4 regions of the Pseudoalteromonas sp. 13-15 genome follow, and region 3 is predicted to be linked to each of the others. Evidence: predicted binding sites of a transcription regulator. Region 3 holds the regulator's gene; each other region holds the start of a gene.
The links. Region 3 encodes sigma-54, which starts transcription at its own class of promoters, with help from an activator protein. Its sites were predicted from a motif close to GTTGGCACGNNNNTNGNNT; they were not measured.

Region 1 (3,870 bases), 920 kb from region 3:
ACTTTAGTAATTAAACGCTGCTTAAAACTTTTTAAATACCAGGCGTCATGAATAGTCGATACATGTTTAACGCGTCTATTGCGTATACATGCCATACTTGCATAAAGCATTGGCCCTATGTGATGGCTGTGTATTACATCAATATTGAACTTTTTAATAACCTCGGTAAGTTTGCTTACCGTATTCATATCAAACTTTGCAGGCTTATTTAGACAAATTAACCGCCCTTCAAACGATGCTAATTGTGGCCAACCTTTAACAGCCTCGCCCAACGTTCCTTCAAGTGATACAACCACACTTGAGCCTGCAAATTGGCTTTTTTGCATTAGCGTGACGGCCATTTTTTCAAGGCCACCTATTTTAAAGTGCTGAACTAGATGTAAAACGTTCATATTATTTCCCCTGTTCAATAGAGTTAATCGCTGAGCTAAACACCAAATCTACAGGTGTATTTTTAACAATAGGTAAAATGGTAACTACCTCTAAAGAAGATAGTTTTTCTATGGTTTGAATATCTTTTAAGTGGCTGTCAAATAAGGTCGCTACAAACACAATTGTGCTACTTGTAAACACACCTAAAATAATACCCACAATAATGGATGCGACTAACGACGTATTAATTGGCTGCGTTGGACTGTAGGCGCGTTCAATGGTTTTTACTTTATCTGGCCCTTCGTACTTAACCAATTTGCCTGTCACTTTGGCCATTTCATAACGGCTTAACATATCTTTATAAAGCGATTGTTTAACATCGTAATCTCGCTCTAGCTTTCTTAACTGCTTTTCTACATCACTGGTTACTAATAGCCTTTCACCAACGAGTTTTACTTGTTGCTCTAGCATGTCGTACTCTTGTTGGTGTTGAGCTACTTCATTTTTGGCCTCTTCTAATTTTAGAATTTGCGAAACCAGAACACTGCTTTCATTGTCTTTACCACTAGGCAGTGTGTTTGCCATTTGCCATAGCTGTTCAATATTGGTGGGGTCTAAGTCTTCTGCGCTCTCTAATAGTGATTGCTGGCGATTACGTATACTTTGTAGCTCTCGTTTTTTTGAAATAACCTTACTGTGTTTTTCGGTATATCGTGTTTTTAAAAAGCTTAACTCTGACTCCGCAACAATAATTTTTTCTTCAATGCGCCCTAAAATTGGGTTTGCTTGGCCCATTTTAGTAGCCAGTGCTTTTAATTTTGCTTGCGCACCCGACAGTACAATTGTTTTTTGTTGTTGATCGCTCAATAATTTATCAAACGTTTGACGGTTACTGTGCAGCACAGCCGGCAAGGTATTGCTGTTTGTTGATTTAAAGGCAGCAAGTGCCTCTTCAGATAATTCAAGCTCATCACGAATGCTGTTCAGCTGCTGATAAAAAAACTGCTCAGAGCTATCAAGCGATGCTCGGGTGGGCGCAAGTAAACGTTCTATAAACTTCTCGACTACTTTTTCAAGCACTAGTTTCATTTTACTTTGCTCATGCCATATAAAATTAACCCGTACCAGCTCATCCCCTACCAACGACAAAGACAATGCCTGAGATAACTCTTGGTGAATTTTTTCTATTTGCGCAGGCGTCGCATTTTCTGGCACTAATTGCGTTTCTTTTGCTACTGCAATAAGTACCTTCCTGCTTATAACGAGTGTACGAAGTGCTGCCATCCGATTAGATAAATCAAATGAAAAAGATAAATCATCAAGATACGGGTTAAGTAATGCCGACTCCTCTATTAAAATAGTGGCATGATTGATATATTTTTTTTGTGCAGTCACTGTGAGCAATATAATGACAAAAGGCACCACTAAAAGTGGGATCACAAATAACTTTGCACGTGTGTATACAGCGTACAAGGTTAAGTAAAGTAATCGTTTTATTTGCTCTCTAACTAACATAATCCCTACCTATCTATTTGCATATTGCTATGCGAAATGTGGCGTTTGTTTGCAAATTAATAATTTAAACTGCAAATATCGCGCTATACATAAGGTGTTGCACAGGGTGCGCCAACTGTTGTGAATTTAATAAAAATAAGCAGTTTATTAGCGGGGATCACGCTTTTGAGACTCAGCTCTCAAAGGCCTAATTAAATGACATGTTAGAGGGTGTTGGTTTAAAAAATCACGCTACACAGCGTGATTTAAAATAAATAAGTCTTGTTGCACTTTTAGCGCTTTTGACTCCCAACTGTGGTTCTTTGCTAATTGTTGTTGCGATAATTTTAGGGTGCTGCGCTCAATGGTGTTTAAACTAACGGCTTCATCAATTTTATTAATAAATTGATCATGCGTTTTGCCAATAAAAATTTCTGTTTGATATTGTTTTACTGCGGGAAAATCGGTAGCAACAATAGGCTTTCCTGCCGCTAAATATTCTTTAAGCTTTAATGGGTCACACGCTCTAATTTGCTCGTTATTAACAAACGGTAAAACAGACACGTTCCAATGTGTAGAAAAACTCGCTAACCGAGCATGCTCAATTGCAGGAATATGCGTTACATTTTTAAATTGCAACAACTGCGCAGTAGGCCCCACAATATCGCCGACAAGCACTAACTGATAACTGGGTCGTTGCGCGACTAACGCAGTGAGTAATGCAATATCTAACCAGGCATTAATACTGCCATAGAAACCAATAATGGGGCCATTTAAGTGGCTTATCTCTGGTGCAATTTCACTTTTAGAGGTGAACAAATCGTAACTAACACCATGGCTTAACATTTTTGTTTTGTGCTTAGGCATTTTGTTCATTAAAAACGCGCTAATGACATAAATTAAATCAGCGTTTTGTATCAAGCTATTTTCACAAGGGGCAACAAGTGACGCATCAACGCCGGCCAATGCACTAAAATCGTCACCGCAGTAATAAATTAATTTATCGTGTTTTTGTTTTGTAATTAAATATTCGGCTGTAGGCACGCTTAACCAGTAAATAACAGGCTCATCATAAATATTTTTAAAGTATTGAGAATACACCCACTTATTAAAACGTTTTACTAATGCGTTGTCATGCCAAGGCAATACGGGGAGCTTATAAACATGCAATGCTTCTGGCGTTTCAATCGTTGCGCTATTTGATTCGCTAAATAATTGTTTTAATTTATTAAATACACGTTTTAAATCGTTTAATTTAAGGCTTGGTTTTCGCATACCAATTGAATTAACCCAATGTACTTCATGATGTTTAGCCAGTTCAGCAAATAGGTGCTGTGTGCTACTGGGGTGGCTTGCCCAATCCTCTGCAAAAACAACAAATCTCATATTATGATTCCTTTATGTATTTAACTACTTTTGCTGGATTGCCCGCAGCAATACTAAAGGCGGGTATGTTTTTAGTTACAACACTACCTGCGCCAATAATCGCCCCTTCACCTATGGTAACGCCTCCAAGCACGGTCACTCCGGTGCCAAGCCATGCCCCGCGCTTTATAATAATGTCGCCAATTTGGTTTTCATCATCACTTTGCCCCTGGGCTCTTCGTTCACAATCAACCGGGTGTCCAGGAAAACCCGCTAAAAATACACGCCCTGCTAACCTAACGTCGTCTTCAAGGGTTATGGTACGTCCTACCGAAAACGCATTTTGCCAACCAATATCCACATTGTTACCAATGGTTAGAGTGGGTGTTGTTTGCCCTCCTACCCGCCCGCAAAAGGTAGAAATACCCGACATTCTCACGCTGTCTTTACACACAACCTTAAGCTCACCCAGCACTTGCGGCATACCTGAATATAAATAAAGCTGCTTTTTACTGCCTTTAATTTGGCTTTTGAAAAGGGGCGTAAAATAAGTGATACGTAAAAATTCGTGTATAAATTGTTTTAAAAATTGATGAACAAAATAAAGCGATGAATGAAAAAACGGGATAACAATCATTT
Region 2 (3,870 bases), 930 kb from region 3:
ATCCTTGCCTTTGTGTTCACCTAGTTCTTCGCCCACAACAGAGTGAGTAGGGTAAGACTGTAAAATAGTGTCACGGATTACGGCTTCGGCTTCTTTATCAATATTAGTTACTAAGTCGTTAGCGCCTTTTTGTTGCACTTCAACTTTTGATAAATCTTCGCCAGCGCGAAGTAAAATTTTGCCTGCGTTACGCGCAGCGCGAACCGCAATGTTTAACATTGGATGCATGGAGTTACCTTTGGGTTGTAAAAGAACGTTTGTATTTTCAGCCGGCGTATTTTAGCGACTTTTGACATAAAGTAAACAATAAACCCTAAATACTTGTGGGTGTTTTTTGTACAGCCTTGAAAGTGTTGCACATTTAATTAAAACAAAAGTGTATTTTTAATGACCCACTAAAAATTTAAAAAAAGCGCTTTACCTAAAGTTAACTTGAGGTTTTATTGTGTGTTTAAATTAACTCACAAGGAAACAGTATGTATTTAGAACACGTAAATTTAGTTGTTAAAAACATTGATACCATGATTCGCTTTTACCAAGCCATTTTTCCCCACTGGGTAATACGAAGTGAAGGGCGGGGTGAATGGTATGGAAAACCAAGGCGTTGGGTCCACTTTGGTGACGACACGCAATACATAGCAATGAGCGATCATGGTGAGGGTGAAAATAGATCGCTTTCAGGGCATCAAGTTGGGTTTGCTCACTTTGCTTACGTGACGGCTAATTTAGAAAATACGGTGTCTCGTTTAAATAAAGCGGGTTTTTCAGTTCATAAGCAAGGCAATGAAAACCCATTTAGAAAAAATATCTACTTCAGAGACCCATCGGGCTTTGAAGTTGAGTTTATAGAGTACTTGTCGGATATACCTGCAGAACGAAATAATGATCTTTAAGCCCACCACTATATGGCTGCCAAAAGCAGCCATATTAAAGCAAATACAGTTGCACTTATTTACTGCTGACCCCTAGCTGTGACCTTAAATCGTTTGCAAAGCTCATGAACTTTTCTTTTATGGTACGTTTTATCTTTACTTCAACCGACCCTAGTATCGCTTTGCCTTCAATATGAATGGTAGGACCTTGACGCTTATTTAACGTTACTGATTTGTTTTCTAGCGTGCTTAAAATACAAAACATTTTGGACACAACATTAACATGCTCGGGTACGTAAATTTCGTCGCTACCAAAAATACAATTAACATGAATTGTCACGTTTTGATGCGTAAAGATAGCGTCGGTGAAATCAAGCACCACAGAGCCCATATAATTATTTAGGTAAATATTTTTAGGAACCACCCATTGTCCGCTTCGCTCGTTTGAACCCAAAATACTGCGCAGTGTAATGTCGTCATCGCTATTTTGTTGAGCACTGTAATTAGGCGTAAACTGCGATTGCTTTTCAGCTTTGTATTGCTTGTCGGTATTAAGTGTTAAGTCTTCTACTAACGTAAGCAGCACAGAATTGTCTTTTGCATCCATTGCTTTGTCTAATCGTCTTTCAAATGCCTCAACCGATATAACGCCATGGCTATAGTTATAAATTAACTGATCAATCACTTGTTCGCGTACTTGCTCTATTGGGCGGTCTTCAACTTTTACAGACATGGGGCATTCCTTAATTGTATTTGCAATTAGTTAACTAGTTAGCAAACCGTATACCAAAGTTAATTTTGTTTATTATCAACATTTTAACTTTCAAGGGCTTTTTATTTAGTTGTTATATTAACGATACATTAACCAAAATAGCAATAATCTAGTAATTTTCACACTTTGAGAAAGTTTTACTCACTTGCCTGTAAATAGGGGAAATGCGTTAAACCTATAAGAGTCTATTTTTTTCGTTAAGTTTATGATTTTGAATGGTAAATAAAGTTGGCTTGATGTTCGCATTAGTTAAAGTGTCTTTAATCAAAAGGAGAAAGATTATGAAAACATTTAACAAATCTATTATCGCCGCGTTAGTTCTTGGTACAACAGCAATGGGTGCACAAGCAAACAGCTGGGAAAACGAAAGTAAAGATGCTTGGATTGATGGCAAGGCAGAAACTGTGCTTCTTATGAACACAGACCTAAACAACTTTGACATAAACACTGATGTAACAAATGGCAAGGTAGTACTTACAGGTAAAGTTGATAGCGAAGTAGAGAAAGAGCTAGCAGAAGAGCTTGTACTTAGTCTAGATGGCGTCATGGACGTTGAAAACAGCCTAACCGTTGTTAAAAACATGAGCGCTAAACACACAGATTCTAAAATGATGGATGATGATAACGACCTGACGGACGCTAAAATCACCACCGTTATTACAACACGTTTCCTATTTGATTCTGAAGTAGGTGGAACCGATATTGATGTAGATACCGATAATGGTGTTGTTACATTAAACGGCTCAGTTGAATCATCAGCGGAAAAGCAATTAGCAATCGAAATTGCAAAAAATGCTGAAGACGTACGTGATGTGGTAGATAACTTATCTATCGTAGCTGAATAACGTTATACTCAAAGCCCAGCATTGCTGGGCTTTTTGTTTTTAACTGTTTGAAGGAGCTAAATAATGGATATCATTCGCATAATACTGTCTGTTTTGCTACCACCACTAGGTGTTTTTTTACAAGTGGGCTTAGGTATGCATTTTTGGATTAATATTTTATTAACGCTATTGGGTTACTTCCCTGGGTTAATACATGCAATTTATATTATTGCTAAAAAATAATGCGCAGCTGAGCTATGTTTGCGGCAGTTGTAAGTAAATATTGCTCAGCGCATTCTATTAATAAATATTATTTTTAATCATTTTTACTTTATTATCCTAAAACTCCCCAAATTTACCCATTCACACTCTTTAAAAGATTACAATTTAAGCAGTTAGCTTATTGATTGTTAAAATAAAGGTTTTTGGTAGTGACAAGCCCTAAAAAAGTTTTTATACTGCAACCCGCTTTAGTCGCTCTGTGGCTGAACGCTTCAAAAATTAACTGCCTTGCAGTTATATAAAGTTGGCCCCTTAGCTCAGTTGGTTAGAGCACACGACTCATAATCGTTAGGTCCCCAGTTCGAGTCTGGGAGGGGCCACCACTTTCCAAGTAGATCCCTATTAAATTTTTACGCACTTAAAATCCAAAGCTCTACATTATTATTCTTTATTGTTGATATATTGATTTTTAATTAATCTATAAAATTTCTAATTGCAATCAAATATATAGCTGTGTATTTTATTGGGTACAAAAATATGTTGTTAAAATATATCTAAAAGGAAGTACCATGAAAATGAATAAAGTCGCACTCTTATTATTAAGCTCAGTTTTTGTCACCCCTGCTGCATTTGCAGAAACACCTAACTTTAATTATGTGTCTGGCGGTTATTTAAATGCAGATCTTGATGGCGATGATTTAAACGGTTGGACGCTTGATGGTAGTAAATTACTAGGCGATAACTTTTTTGTGTCTGGTCAATATAAGACTGTAGGCGACTCAGAAGATGGTTTGGATGTAGATCTAAATTGGTTGAGCGCAGGCGTGGGCTACCGTACTGCAATTAGTGAAAGCACTGACTTTTATGGTTTAGTAACGTACGAAAACATTGAAACTGAAGTATCGTTCAGCGGTACTGATTTGTCGGATGATGAAAATGGCTATGGATTATCTGTTGGTGTTAGATCAATGCTAACTGATAGCATCGAAATTGATGGCCGCTTAAGTTACATTGATATTGCTGATGACAGTGAAACAGCTATCACTTTAGGTGCTCGTTACTATGTGAATACAAATTTCTCTGTAGGTACTAGCTACACCACAATAGATGATTTAGATTATATTAGCTTAACTGCACGTTACAGCTTTTGATCACAAGCAGTTAAATGAGCGCACTTATT
Region 3 (3,870 bases):
ATTGTAGGCTTAGTCCCTAGCGACAAAGGCAAAATATCTATCGATGATAACGATATTACGCTTTTACCTATGCACAGTCGTGCTAGATTAGGCATTGGCTACTTACCACAAGAGTCGTCTATATTCAGAAAATTAACAGTGTATCAAAACTTAATGTCTATTTTAGAAACTCGAAAGGAGCTCACTAAACAAGCCAGAGAAGATACATTGAATAATCTATTAGATGAATTTAGCATTCAACACATTCGCGACAGCAAAGGCATGGCATTATCGGGCGGAGAACGTCGCCGAGTGGAGATTGCACGTGCTTTAGCTGCAGATCCAAAGTTTATTTTGTTAGACGAACCTTTTGCCGGTGTTGACCCTATCTCAGTATTAGATATTAAAAAGATTATTGAACACCTGAAAAACCGTGGTATTGGCGTATTAATAACAGACCACAATGTGAGAGAAACCCTTGATGTTTGTGAAAAAGCCTACATTGTTTCTCATGGGGAACTGATTGCTTCTGGTACCCCTGAACACGTATTAAATGATAAAACTGTACGCGATGTATATTTAGGCGAGCAATTTAGGCTGTAACATTTACGCCTTATTTATAAGCATCTGCTAGTATTAATTATAACAACTTAAAAGGATTGTTAGAGATACATGAGGCAATCACTACAGCTGCGCATGGGCCAGCAACTTACAATGACACCTCAGTTGCAACAAGCTATTCGCTTGCTGCAATTAAGCACATTGGATCTTCAGCAAGAAATACAAGAAGCGCTCGACAGCAACCCATTACTTGAGGTTGAGGAGCAAGACTACGCCGATGACCTTGCGGGCAAAAATGAGCAAAAAGCAGATAACGATGAAGTTACAGTAACCGTATCTGCAGATGAAGCCCCTAGCGAGTATGAACAAGACAGTGGTGAAGCGCTTGCTAAAGATACCGTAAGTGACGACATGGCAATGGACGTTAGCTGGGATGAGTACATGAGTGCAGCCCCTGCATCATCTTCAGGACCAATGCCTGAAGATGAGTCTATATATCAGGGCGCATCAACTGAAACGCTTCACGAATACTTAATGTGGCAATTACAATTAACGCCATTTAGCCCTACAGATGAAGCCATTGCTATTGCTATTGTAGAAGCGGTGGATGATTCAGGCATACTGACACTCAGTTGCGAAGAGATTTTAGAGAGCTTTAATCAAGATAACGACGATGACGTTGAGGTTGAACTTGACGAAATAGAAGCTGTATTAAAGCGCATTCAGCTATTTGACCCAGTGGGTATTGCGGCACGTAGCTTACAAGAGTGTTTGTGTATTCAGTTAAATCAATTTGATAAAGGCACGCCTTTTATTGATGAAACAAAAATGATTTTAACCGAGCACATTGATTTGTTAGCTGCTCGTGACTACCGTACATTAATGAAAAAAACGAAGCTCAAAGAAGATGAGCTTAAAGAAGTAATGACACTTATTCATACGCTTAACCCTAAGCCTGCAGACACAATAGTACGAGAAGAGTCTGAGTATGTAATACCTGATGTGTCAGTTAAAAAAATTAAAGGCCGCTGGATTGTAGAGTTAAACCCAGACAGCATGCCAAAAATTCGTGTAAACAGCCAATATGCAGCGATGTCGCGTACAGTTAAATCAAGCGGCGACAGTCAATTTATTCGCTCACATTTACAAGAAGCTAAATGGTTTATAAAAAGCTTAGAAAGTAGAAATGATACACTTTTAAAAGTAACTAACTGTATTGTTAAACAACAACAGGGCTTTTTTGAACACGGGCCAGAAGCCATGAAACCGATGGTTTTAAATGATGTTGCCGAAATGGTAGAAATGCACGAATCAACAATTTCGCGCGTAACTACGCAAAAGTATATGCACACACCGCGTGGAATATTTGAGCTTAAATACTTTTTCTCAAGCCACGTAAGTACCGAAAATGGTGGAGAATGTTCATCTACGGCAATACGTGCACTTATTAAAAAATTAATCGCAGCAGAAAACTCAGCAAAACCATTGAGTGATAGCAAAATTGCGGATATATTGGCTGAGCAAGGAATTAAAGTAGCGAGACGTACAATCGCAAAATATCGCGAATCTCTTGCTATTCCACCGTCAAATCAGCGAAAGAGCCTGATCTAAGACGCTAAACAAAGAGGGTAATGCTTATGCAACTAAATTTAACTGGTCGTCATGTAGAACTAACTGATTCATTAAGAGACTATATAAATACCAAATTTGCGAAGCTAGAAAGGCACTCTGATCATATTAATAATGTTCATGTCATTCTTGATATAGAAAAATTAAATCAAAAAGCAGAAGCAACTATTCATGTAAGTGGTGCTGAATTATTCGCATCCACTGAACATCAAGATATGTATGCAGCTATTGATTCATTGATTGACAAGCTTGACCGTCAAGTAATTAAACACAAAGAGAAGCTTGCTCGACACTAATATGATGAAATTAAGTTCACTTATATGCGAGGACTGCAGTAAAGCTGCGGTCCTTTTTAATAGTAAAAAAAGAATTTTAGAGTTTATTAGCGAGCTGGCTCACGATAAATTACCGTATTTATCTCAACAGGATATTTTGGGCGCTTTATTAACCCGCGAAAAGCTAGGCAGCACAGGGATAGGAAGAGGTATTGCTATTCCACATGGCCGAATGAGCGGCGCACAAGAACCTTTAGCATTGGTGTTAGTAAGTGAAACACCGATTAATTTTGATGCTATAGACAACCGCCCTGTTGATATTTTTGTTGCACTCATCGTACCTGAAGGCGATAACCAACAGCATTTAAAGACGCTAGCAACGATAGCTGATAAACTAAAAAATAAAGAATTTTGTAAGCAGCTTCGCTGTGCTAAATCGGATGCTGAGTTGTATCAAATTATTGTTGACCAATCGTAACAAATTTAAAGGGTGATTAATGGAGTTGATTATCATAAGTGGCCGTTCTGGTTCTGGTAAGTCGGTTGCTTTACGCGTTGTTGAAGATCTAGGTTATTATTGCGTAGATAACATCCCAGTAAATTTATTACCTTCTTTGGTAAGAAGCGTTTCTGATAACTACGATAAAATTGCCGTTAGTATAGATGTGCGAAATTTACCAAAAGAGCAAGATGAATTTAATCACATAATCGAATACTTACCGGGTTTTACAAAACCAACGCTGTTCTACTTAGACAGTGAAGATCAAACTCTTATTAAGCGCTTTTCTGAAACTAGGCGCTTACACCCTTTATCAATAGATTCACTTCCGCTTGATTTAGCCATAAAAAAAGAAAAAGAACTTCTCGATGTGCTAATTACGCGCGCCGATTACATGATCGATACCAGTGAGCTAAGCGTTCATCAACTTGCTGAATCAATTCGCGAAAAAATATTAGGTAAAAAAGATAAGCAGCTGATTGTTACATTTGAATCATTTGGTTTTAAACATGGCATTCCTAAAGAGGCAGATTACGTATTTGATGCACGTTTTTTACCTAACCCGCACTGGGAGCCTGAACTAAAACCACTGAATGGCCTAGACCAACCAGTAAAAGATTATTTGGCTAGCCACAGCATAGTTCAAAAATTTACATGGCAAATACAAACCTTTGTACAAACATGGCTACCACACCTAGAGCGAAATAACAGAAGCTATTTAACTATTGCGATTGGCTGTACTGGCGGGCAACATCGCTCTGTATATTTAGCGCAAACAATTGGAGAAAGCTTTGCAGTTACGCATCCCAATGTAAAAATACGTCACAGAGAACAAGAAAAGTAATTTTACAAAACTAATAACCTGTTCAGCTTTGATAGAGTAATGTATGCGTATAGAAGACACTTTTTTAATACAAAATAAATTAG
Region 4 (3,870 bases), 400 kb from region 3:
GGGTTAGGGCTTGCTGTTGTGAGTTCGGTTGCAAACGCTCATCAGGGGCGTGTTGACGTGACTAATAATAAAGGCGGTGGAGCATGCTTTAGTTTGCTTTTACCTATTCGCACCGAATCTAAATTAGAGGAATCATTATGAGTAACACTATTTTAGTTGTCGAAGATGATGCAGGGCTTCGCGAAGCCTTAATTGACACACTCGAAATGTCGGGGATTGAATGTATTGCGGCTAATTGTGCAGAGCAAGCCATGCTATTGCTGAAAAAAGAGCAATTTTCGCTGGTGGTGAGTGATGTACAAATGGGCACTATGAGTGGGCTTGATTTACTACGCAGTATTAAGCTTAACCACCCTGAATTGCCTGTTTTAATGATGACGGCGTACGCTACCATTGACGATGCTGTTGAAGCGATGCGCTTGGGCGCTATTGATTACATGGCAAAGCCGTTTGCACCTGAAGTTTTACTCAATATGGTAAGTCGATACTTACCTGAAAAAGCAAAGGAGACCGACGGACCCATTGTTGCCGATCCAAGCAGTATTCAACTTTTAGAGTTAGCAAGTAAAGTTGCCCGCTCTGATGCGAGCGTTATGGTGCTAGGCCCAAGTGGTTCAGGTAAGGAAGTGCTTGCACGGTATATTCATGATAAATCGAACCGATGCGATGCGCCGTTTGTTGCGATTAACTGTGCAGCAATTCCTGAAAATATGCTTGAAGCAACCTTATTTGGTTATGAAAAGGGTGCGTTTACAGGCGCAATTCAAGCGTGTCCTGGTAAGTTTGAGCAAGCGCAAGGCGGTACTATATTGCTCGACGAAATAACAGAAATGGATTTAGGGCTGCAAGCTAAACTACTTCGTGTGTTGCAAGAGCGCGAAGTAGAGCGCTTAGGTGGAAGAAAAACAATCCAGTTAGACGTACGTATACTTGCAACAAGTAACCGCGATTTGAAAGAAGCGGTTACCGAAAACCAATTTAGAGAAGATTTATACTACAGGCTTAATGTGTTTCCTTTGATGTGGCGACCACTTTGTCAGCGACCTGGAGATATCCTTGTATTGGCTAAGCATTTAATTGAGCGCCACTTAAACAAAAGTAAAGAGCCTATGGCTTATCTTGATAGTGCCGCAGAGAAAAAATTACTTGCTCATTCTTGGCCTGGTAATGTGCGTGAGCTTGATAACGTAATACAACGTGCGTTAATACTTAGGACTGGGGATACTCTAAACGAGCATGCAATTTTCATTGAAAACATAGCGGCGACAGATTTTGTAATGGAGCCTGCATCTGTCAGCGCGCAAAATACTAGTCAGCAGCAAGTAAATGCTACTAATAGAGATATTGACCAAGGCGCTATGAGTTCAGCGTATTATGACGAACAGTCATCTCCAGCCGAGCCAACAAAACAAGACTTATTGGCTGTTGATACGGGAAGTTATAAGGATGAGCTAAAAGATAAAGAGCATCGCATTATTTTAGAAACGTTAGCAAGATGCCAAGGTAAGCGAAAAGATGTCGCTGAAACGCTAGGTATAAGCCCTCGGACTTTACGTTACAAACTAGCGCAGATGCGCGATTTAGGTATTTCACTCCCCGCATAACATCATTTTTAGCCCTAAATTTACCCTTTGAATTTAGGGCTGTCAAAACTCTGACTTGTCAAATTTCTTCCAACTCATTGAAATTATTAATTTAATTTTTTGGCATGCTTTGTGCTTTATTCATGTTAAGAGTTAACTGCATTGTCAGAGACAAATTATGAAAATTCAAAACAGCGCTGTATTTCAAGAAATGCAATCAATGGCTTTAGAGGCTGGCCGTAATAATCAAATCGAAAGACTGCCAGTAAAAACACAAGCCTCATCAACCGCTCAATTTGGCGATATGCTATCGGATGCAATTAATACTGTGCACGGTTTGCAGCAAGATGCTAAACAAAAAGTAGTGGCGGTAGAAACAGGCGACAGAAGCGTGTCTTTGGCTGAAGCAATGATTGCTTCTCAAAAGTCGTCAGTTGCATTTGAAGCGACAGTGCAGGTTCGTAATAAACTTGTCGAAGCTTACAAAGAAATCATGAACATGCCTGTTTAACTAGGTAGTGGAGAATTATTGTGGCGCAATCTAATCAATCAACCGATCTGGCTCTTGCTACTGGTGAAATGGACCAAAGCGATAGCGACGATCAACAAGAACAGAAATCAGGCTACTTAAGTTCGCTAAATGGCGTTGATTTATTGCGCCAAGTAACTTTAGTTATTGCTTTAGGCATTTGTTTAGCGATTGCTATATTTATTATTATTTGGGCGCGTCAGCCAGATATGCGCCCGCTTGGTAAAATGCAGACAGAAGAGCTTATTGAAACGCTCGACTTTTTAGATGCACAAAAAATTGAATACCAAGTAGATGGAAATGTAGTGCTCGTCCCTGAAACTGAGTATCAAAATATTAAACTTTTAATGACTCGTGAAGGGCTAGAGCAAGGCCCTACATCGGGTTCAGATATTATTATGCAAGACATGGGGTTTGGTGTAAGTCAGCGTTTAGAGCGTGAACGCTTAAAGCATGGCCGAGAACAACAGTTAGCGCGCACAATTGAAGAGCTCAATAATATTACGCGTGCACGTGTATTGCTTGCCATTCCAAAAGAAAATGTATTTGCGCGCAGAGAGAAAAAGCCTTCAGCAACTGTTGTACTTACTCTTAAGCGTGGGCGTTCGCTAGATAGCGAAGAGGTCGACTCAGTGGTTGATATGGTTGCATCGGCTGTACAAGGTTTAGAGCCGGCTCGTGTAACAGTAACGGATCAAAATGGTCGCTTACTAAATTCAGGCTCGCAAACATCGCTTGCTGCCCGTTCACGCAAAGAGTACGACATAGAGCGCAAGCGTGAACAAGAATATCTTGAAAAAATAGACAGTATTTTAATACCTGTAGTAGGGCTTGCAAACTACACTGCACAAGTTGATTTAAGTATGGACTTTAGTGCTGTTGAGGAGACGCAAAAACGCTACAACCCAGATTTACCAGCAGTAAGAAGCGAAACCACATTCGAAGAAAATAATATAGGTGGTCTAGCAGTAGGTATACCTGGTGCACTGACGAATCAGCCTCCAGTAAACTCTAATATCCCTGAAGTAGCAGGACAAGGTGGAGCAGGTAGTGCAACTTCACCATCAAGAACGCATAAAGAAGCGACGCGTAACTATGAGTTAGATACAACTATCTCACATAAGCGTCAGCAAACAGGTGTGATACGCAGAATAAGCGTGTCGGTGGCCGTTGACTACATTCCAAAAGTAGGTGAAAACGGTGAAACCACAATGACACCGCGCTCAGTGGAAGAGCTGTCAAATATTCGTCGTTTATTACAAGGTGGCGTTGGTTTTGACATGCAGCGTGGTGATGCACTTGAAGTGGTAACGGTTCCGTTTGTTCGCGAAGCAACTGATTTTGATATTAGCGTGCCGCTTTGGGAGCAGGATTGGTTTATGAAAATAATCCGCTTGGTACTGGGCGCATTAGTTATTATTGTACTCATAATGGCGGTAGTTAAACCGATGCTTAAACGCTTAATTTACCCAGACGATACACTTGAAGAATATGACGAAGATGCGTTAAGTGCAGGGGTAGACATTGGCGATAGCACGTTGGATATGCTAAACAAAGACTTTGATTCTGCTTCAATTGGTTTCTCAAGCGATGGTACACTGCAGTTACCAGATTTACATGGCGACGAAGACTTACTCAAAGCAATTCGTGCCCTTGTAGCCAATGAACCAGAACTATCATCACAAGTAGTGAAAGCGTGGTTAACAGAAGATGACTGATCAAGATCAAGAACAAAAACAACTTCCAGCAGCGTTTGAT

Region 1: a site for sigma-54 is predicted at 1,985-2,003, ahead of ATS72_RS02770 (GumC family protein). Genes of this name have one in related genera too.
Region 2: a site for sigma-54 is predicted at 1,872-1,890, ahead of ATS72_RS09720 (BON domain-containing protein). Genes of this name have one in related genera too.
Region 4: a site for sigma-54 is predicted at 1,703-1,721, ahead of fliE (flagellar hook-basal body complex protein FliE). Genes of this name have one in related genera too.

What each region holds. Positions count from the first base shown of each region.
Region 1 is NZ_CP019162.1:577,531-581,400, reverse strand. It holds gene ATS72_RS02775 (glycosyltransferase) at 1-392, opposite strand, end outside; gene ATS72_RS02770 (GumC family protein) at 394-1,887, opposite strand; gene ATS72_RS02765 (glycosyltransferase) at 2,119-3,252, opposite strand; gene ATS72_RS02760 (acyltransferase) at 3,254-3,870, opposite strand, start outside.
Region 2 is NZ_CP019162.1:2,084,408-2,088,277, reverse strand. It holds gene suhB (inositol-1-monophosphatase) at 1-228, opposite strand, end outside; gene ATS72_RS09730 (VOC family protein) at 477-893, shown strand; gene ATS72_RS09725 (LiaF domain-containing protein) at 949-1,605, opposite strand; gene ATS72_RS09720 (BON domain-containing protein) at 1,926-2,489, shown strand; gene ATS72_RS09715 (YqaE/Pmp3 family membrane protein) at 2,553-2,711, shown strand; tRNA gene ATS72_RS09710 (tRNA-Ile) at 2,997-3,073, shown strand; gene ATS72_RS09705 (porin family protein) at 3,260-3,841, shown strand.
Region 3 is NZ_CP019162.1:3,016,407-3,020,276, reverse strand. It holds gene lptB (LPS export ABC transporter ATP-binding protein) at 1-582, shown strand, start outside; gene ATS72_RS13970 (RNA polymerase factor sigma-54) at 652-2,151, shown strand; gene hpf (ribosome hibernation promoting factor) at 2,178-2,465, shown strand; gene ptsN (PTS IIA-like nitrogen regulatory protein PtsN) at 2,470-2,922, shown strand; gene rapZ (RNase adapter RapZ) at 2,942-3,787, shown strand; gene ATS72_RS13950 (HPr family phosphocarrier protein) at 3,831-3,870, shown strand, end outside.
Region 4 is NZ_CP019162.1:53,637-57,506, forward strand. It holds gene ATS72_RS00290 (sensor histidine kinase) at 1-141, shown strand, start outside; gene ATS72_RS00295 (sigma-54-dependent transcriptional regulator) at 138-1,604, shown strand; gene fliE (flagellar hook-basal body complex protein FliE) at 1,762-2,094, shown strand; gene fliF (flagellar basal-body MS-ring/collar protein FliF) at 2,115-3,830, shown strand; gene fliG (flagellar motor switch protein FliG) at 3,823-3,870, shown strand, end outside.